3 regions of the Paenibacillus sp. 4624 genome follow, and region 3 is predicted to be linked to each of the others. Evidence: predicted binding sites of a transcription regulator. Region 3 holds the regulator's gene; each other region holds the start of a gene.
The links. Region 3 encodes NrdR, which represses ribonucleotide reductase genes. Its sites were predicted from a motif close to AACACNATATATNGTGTT; they were not measured.

Region 1 (2,276 bases), on a different contig from region 3:
TGTTCTGAATCGCTAAGTCTCTGCTCCTGAACGTGCAACGCACTCTCCAAGTCGACAACGTATCCCAGAAATACAGCCATGGCTTTCAGCGTCTTCATATCGGTTTCACTGATCTTATATCCTGGATCGTCCATTATGCATATCGTTCCGAAGGCTTCACCTGTTCTACGTACAATAGGTACTCCCACGAAAAATCGATTTCCCAGTCCACCCGTGACATCCATTAATCGTGTCACAGAATGCCCGGTGGTCTCCGAAATGGTGACGACACTGTTATTGTCTCTCAAGACCAGGCTGCAGTAAGATTCCATAAACGGAAGTGCAGTCCCTTTGACAATCAATTCTTCCTTGCGGTTGAAGGCTTCCAGAATGAAATTGGTCACTCCATCATTCGTAGCTACGAAGATGGTATTCACTCTTAATATGCCACTTAATACGTCCACAATGTGGGACGCTGCTTCTTCAATATTTTCATAGAAGCCTTGGTTAACGCCTTCTACCGTCCCCATGATCCAACCCCTCTTTGTTTGTCTTGGCTGCTATATTAAATTCACCGATCAGAATGTTAATTCACATGCAGGGGTCTGCCGGGGAATCCGAACGATTGTCACAAACTATACTTATATGTTTAACACCACAGAAGTACAAGAGAATCATCCTGGTGCCTGTAACCTCTTTTCTCACCGAACAGATCTGAAAAAACGCTTCGATCCACGATATCTGTCTTGTAAGTTTATACTTGCAGGGTAAGTAGAAATTATACGCCTCTGTTTGAAATTTGGGAACCTTAAACCCGCGCCAAATCCCGGAAGACGCTCTTCTTCCTCACAGGGGGTGTGATCATAATCACACCCAAAAAACCACATATAGTTTATAAATGGATAATATCAATCTACATGTAGTATATATCTCATATATTAATCCAATTATAATCTATTCAAAAATCATTTAGGAGGCACGTTTACATGACTATGCTAGAGCATGCCGCACCACCGGCAACCGATCTGTTATCTGACCTGGGAAGACGTATTATTGGCGCAGAAGACGCTGATACGCTGAGGGAGAATGCAAATCTGAATGGAGATTCCTTCAGCGGCAAGATGAGCAGGCTCGGATCGGAGACAGCCAAATGGCATGCCATGCGTCATGTATTGCCAGAAGCGCTTGCAGATGCGGTGGAGAATGGCGATCTGTATGTGCACGATCTGGATCAGTATGCCCTCGGAACAACCAACTGCATTTTTATTCCATTCGATCGATTGCTGGCTTCCGGCTTCAATACGGGGAATGGATCGGTTCGCACACCACAGACGATTATGTCTGCGATGGCTCTGGTCGCAATCATCTTTCAGTCGCAGCAAAACAGCCAGTACGGCGGCGTATCTGCCAACAAAATCGACTGGGATCTCGCACCTTATGTGCAGCGTTCATTCATAAAACATTTCCGCAAAGGGCAGCGGCTTTTTAATGAACAGGCTTTGCTCACGGACGAGCAGCTGCATCTGGACAGCACCGAAGCGAAGCAGCATTGCCCACATGCATTTGCTTTTGCATATGAAGAGACGGAGCTGGAAACAGGACAAGCTGCCGAATCTCTTATACATAACCTGAATACGATGAGCAGTCGGGCGGGCGGACAGATTCCCTTTACATCGCTGAACTATGGCATGTGTACATCAGCTGAGGGTCGTCTTGTGTCCCGCTCCCTGCTGGAAGCAACGATTCGTGGCCTTGGACATGGGGAAACGCCTGTATTTCCACAGCATATTTTTCAGTGCAAGCAAGGGGTTAATCAGGCCCAGGGCGACCCGAACTATGACTTATTCCGCCTGGCGGTAACCTGTTCTTCGCGGCGCATGTACCCTAACTTTGTCAATGTGGATGCAACGTTTAATTTACCTTTTTATCATCCGGAAGACCCGGACACGATCATTGCGACGATGGGCTGCCGCACACGTACCCTTGCGGATCGGTTTGGACGAAATCGGCAGAGTGGTAAAGGAAATCTGTCCTTCAATACCGTCAATCTGGTGAAGCTCGGGATTCGGTTTGGCATTTGCCAAAATCAGCGGGCTGTCGCGGATCGGGAAGGATTCTATGTGGCTCTGGATAAAATCATGCACAATGCTGTGGATGGTTTACTTCATCGGTATGCCATTCAGAAAAAACAGCCTGCCAAATCATCGGACTTCATGATGCGTGAGGGGGTATGGGAAGGCGGAGAGAAGCTGGAACCGGATGAGCCGGTTGCCGATCTGTTGAAACACGGCACGTTG
Region 2 (2,276 bases), 170 kb from region 3:
GCAGTATTTTTTGCGTAATTGCAGCATGAATTGATAATTGGTTGTTTTTTTGTTTTTAAGTTTATGTGCTTCATCAATGATGATCATGTCATAGTCCATACTCAGCAGCATATCTTTGTGCGGGTCTCGCTTGGCAGTGTCCATGGAAGCCACAACGACGTCATTTTGCCAGGAATAAGCCTTTTTCTGCGCAACTGCAGGGATGCCAAATTTGGAATTCAGTTCACGTACCCATTGCAATACAAGCGAGGCGGGTACAAGAATTAACACTTTCGATACAAGACCACGAACCATATATTCTTTCAAAATCAGACCGGCTTCAATCGTTTTGCCCAGACCTACTTCGTCGGCGAGAATGGCTCGGCCTGACATTTCAAATAATACTTTGCGTGCCGTATCCATCTGGTGAGGAAGTGGAGTCAGATCCTGCAAATGTTTCAGACATTGAATTTCGTCAAAGTTCGGGATGAGATTCGTTTCTTCTGCCTGAATACCGAGCTGAAAGAGTCGGTAATCCCCCCAAGGCCCGCCTTTGTCTAAACGAGATTCAAGCTGATCCAGCCAGCTTCGATCAAACTCAAGAGGAACAGGTAACTCAGCTACAGGTTGATTCTGATGATGCGGATGTTTCCGGTTCATGATGCTTCCTCTCCGTTCTTGTGTAAAATAAATCATTCAAAAATATAGACGACGTGTTATTCGTAGGTAATAGTATGGACGAAGGAAGGCAAGTTCATAACCTGTTTCAGAACATCTATGAAATAAATCACATAGAAAATCAATATATAGTGTAATATAATAGTTATAAATCACTACATGTAGTATATGGGCATGGATTATTTTCAGGGACAGCATATGATTTGAAATGAATGGTTTATTCGGGGAGGTTGATTGCAGAGATGGCATCCAACAATACAGGAACGAACCAACAAGTGAAGCATCATGAGAACAAGCACAAGCTGGAAGGGCTCAGCGAGAAAATATTTCTGGATCGGTACGCATGGAAAGACGCCGATTCAAATCATGCAAAAGTCGGCGATGTCGTACTTGTATTAACAAAGGATGATCCCAAGTTTCCGGTGAAGGAAGTCGGCGAGATTGTTGAACGACAGGGACAACAGGTTAAAGTACGGACACGTAGCGATATCATCATAGAGACCAATGTAGAGAAATTGACACTGACGATAGAGAAAACGCCGGAAGAGATGTGGGATCGTCTTGCCCAAGCGATGGCATCTGTTGAATCGACACCTGAACAACAGGCTGTTTGGGAGATGAAGTTTCGCTCGGTGCTGGATGACTGGAAACTGGTTCCCGGTGGCCGCATTGCTGCTGGTGCTGGGGCCAGTGATGAGTTGACGCTGTTTAACTGTTATGTCATTCCTTCTCCGCAAGACAGCCGGGCCGGCATCATGAAGACGTTGACCGAAATGACCGAAATTATGGCTCGCGGCGGTGGCGTGGGCATCAATCTGTCTTCCCTTCGTCCGCGGCGTGCGGTGGTGAAAGGTGTGAACGGCTCGTCCAGCGGGTCGGTATCCTGGGGCGGTTTGTTCAGTTATACGACGGGGCTTATCGAACAAGGCGGCAGCCGACGTGGCGCGCTGATGCTAATGATGAATGATTGGCATCCGGATGTGCTGGATTTTATTACGGTTAAACAAACGATGGGGCAGGTGACTAATGCCAATCTGTCCGTTTGCGTGAGCAATGCATTCATGGAGGCTGTTAAGCAGGACGGTGATTGGGAGCTTGTTTTTCCCGATACCAGTGACCCGGACTATGATACGCAGTGGGATGGTGATCTGACCAAATGGAAAGGGGCAGGCCATAACGTTATTCCATATCGTACCGTCAAAGCACGTGATATATGGCATACGATTATTGAATCTGCTTGGAAATCAGCCGAACCTGGTGTGGTTTTTATGGAGTACTACAACCAGATGTCGAACAGCTGGTATTTTAATCCGATTATCTGTACAAATCCTTGCGGGGAACAGGGCCTTCCAGGCTGGGGAGTATGTAACTTGTCGGCGATCAATCTATCCAAATTTTATGATGAAACAAACGACGATGTGGCATGGGAAGAGCTGGCGAAAACGACGCGAATTTCAGCAAGATTTCTGGACAATGTGATTGATGCGACGCCGTATCATTTTGAAGAAAATCGATTAAACCAGCAGCGTGAACGCCGGGTGGGGCTGGGCACAATGGGACTTGCTGAACTGATGATCAAGTTACGTATCCGATATGGCAGTCTGGAATCGCTCGATTTT
Region 3 (2,276 bases):
CTTTCAGAAGGAGATTCTCATTAGCTTATTTACATGTTTAATATATTAGTTGTTGTTGTAATACATCTATGTTGATAAAAAGGTAGCTTTAAGAATTCTATGTAAATGAGAGATTGTATTTTATGAAGATCCCTACACTACATTGACACAGGGAAAACTTACCATGAGTTACACATATATTAGCATAATTGAACACAGCAAGATAGGAGATCCTCTTTCGGTAGGCGAACAGCTTCATTCGCAAATATAACAGTGCTACGAAAGATAAAACAAACATTGACTGCTTAATATTTAAGTGATATATTAATTTTTGTATTCGTCTTGGGGCGTTAGTTCAGTGGGAGAACGCTTCGCTGGCAGCGAAGAGGTCAGGGGTTCGACCCCCCTACGCTCCATAGTTTTAAGACCCTATTTTATGTAGGGTCTTTTGTTTATTTAAATATGTAATGTTTTTTATTCCCCAATATTGAGACTGTTCTACTGCCTACTCCCTCTACGTAGAGTTCCATTTAGAAAAAAACTTGCTTTAGGCGTAGTTTTTTCAAATACTTAGATTTGGTTTTTCGTTAGGGGTTTTCGTGCACCGAAAATCTTATGGAGAAGAACATTCATGTTACGGGCACATACGGCACATACCAGATGCGGCTCCGGATTGCTCTTCTCCTTTTCCCACTACATTTAGTCCTCCAGATCTTCTTTGGACAGCAGCGATTTCAGTTCTTTCATGAACATGTTGATGTCTTTGAACTGGCGGTACACAGAAGCAAATCGCACGTACGCCACTTCATCCACCGGAAACAACTGTTCCATTAAAAGCTCGCCGATCTGGCGGCTTTCCACTTCAGCTTCGGCTGTGTTACGCAGTGACTTCTCCACTTCAGATACCATCATCTCCAGCGTTTCTACAGAGACAGGACGCTTCTCACACGCACGGATCAATCCACGCAGAATTTTGTCACGGCTGAATTCTTCCCGGCTGCCATCCTTCTTAATGACAATCAAAGGTGTTTCTTCAATCATTTCAAAGGTTGTGAATCTTCTCGCGCACTGCTCGCATTCGCGTCGGCGACGGATGGATTTGGATTCATTCGCTGGTCTGGAATCCAGCACTTTGGTACCCAGATAACCACAATAAGGACATTTCAACTTAGATCACTTCCCACTTTTACTTTTTACCACATATTCCCTGAGCATATTTTGTTATGAAAATCGCATCGGCGACACATAATACTTTTACCAACCCGCGAGGAGGTGAACAGCAATGGCACAAAGCAACGGTAACTCCAACAACTTGGTCGTAACTAAAGCTTCCGCAGCCCTGGAGCAAATGAAATACGAAGTAGCTCAAGAACTCGGAATCAGCATCCCGCAAGATGGGTACCAAGGTAACATGACTTCTTACGAGAACGGTTCGATCGGTGGATACATCACGAAGCGTCTGGTAACAATTGCAGAACAGCAATTGGCAGGTCAATACCAATAATTATCTGCATCGTAATACGTTACACAGAGGAGCATGGGGCGGCCGGTACACTACCGGTCTGCTCCGTGCTTCTCCCTTATCTTTTTCCAAGCAATCGCTCTAGAACGTATCGTAGATCTTCACATACTGATTATAATAGTAAATAACCCGTTGTACATAGTGGCGTGTCTCACCAAAAGGAATATTTTTCACCGTTTCAAGTTTGCCATCCCACACACCATTTTTCAACCAGCTGCTGACCTTCCCCGGTCCTGCATTATAGGCTGCAATCATCACAATTTCGTTGCCATTAAACCGATCGGAGAGATTACGTAAGTACCATGTGCCCAGCTGTATGTTTCGCTCAGGTTCATGCTTTAATTCATCAAGCGAAGTATCCGGAATTTTGGCTTGTTCCAAAATCCAGTTCGCCGTATCCGGCATGAGCTGCATCAGCCCTATCGCACCCCGCTTGGATTCTTTGCTCGTTTTGAAATTGGTCTCCACCTTGATGATTGAAGCGATCAGAAACGGATCAACCTCATAACTCTGGGATTGCGCCCGAATCTCTTCCTTGTATTCAATCGGATAAAACCAGGCCATCCAGTTCGTATTTAGAAATAACACCAGTACAAAGGAAACAAACATGATCAGCAGTACACGTTTTTTACGCAGTATTTTCATAACAAACCCTTATGCGTTAAAAATGATTCAAGCTGCCTCTCCGTCTGAGCCCATGAACCGCTGTTATCAATCACGATATCTGCCCGCTTTTTTTTGCGTTCAATATCCATCTGTGCCGCAATGCGCGCTT

Region 1: the regulator NrdR is predicted to act here: its motif matches at 857-874, upstream of ABIE27_RS06380 (anaerobic ribonucleoside triphosphate reductase).
Region 2: the regulator NrdR is predicted to act here: its motif matches at 776-793, upstream of ABIE27_RS11795 (adenosylcobalamin-dependent ribonucleoside-diphosphate reductase).

What each region holds. Positions count from the first base shown of each region.
Region 1 is NZ_JBNDJR010000002.1:454,259-456,534, reverse strand. Features, by position in the region: gene ABIE27_RS06385 (ATP-binding response regulator) at 1-509, opposite strand, end outside; gene ABIE27_RS06380 (anaerobic ribonucleoside triphosphate reductase) at 966-2,276, shown strand, end outside.
Region 2 is NZ_JBNDJR010000004.1:308,435-310,710, reverse strand. Features, by position in the region: gene ABIE27_RS11800 (DEAD/DEAH box helicase) at 1-639, opposite strand, end outside; gene ABIE27_RS11795 (adenosylcobalamin-dependent ribonucleoside-diphosphate reductase) at 900-2,276, shown strand, end outside.
Region 3 is NZ_JBNDJR010000004.1:476,159-478,434, forward strand. Features, by position in the region: tRNA gene ABIE27_RS12570 (tRNA-Ala) at 324-395, shown strand; gene nrdR (transcriptional regulator NrdR) at 679-1,146, opposite strand; gene ABIE27_RS12580 (alpha/beta-type small acid-soluble spore protein) at 1,262-1,483, shown strand; gene ABIE27_RS12585 (lytic transglycosylase domain-containing protein) at 1,583-2,146, opposite strand; gene coaE (dephospho-CoA kinase) at 2,143-2,276, opposite strand, start outside.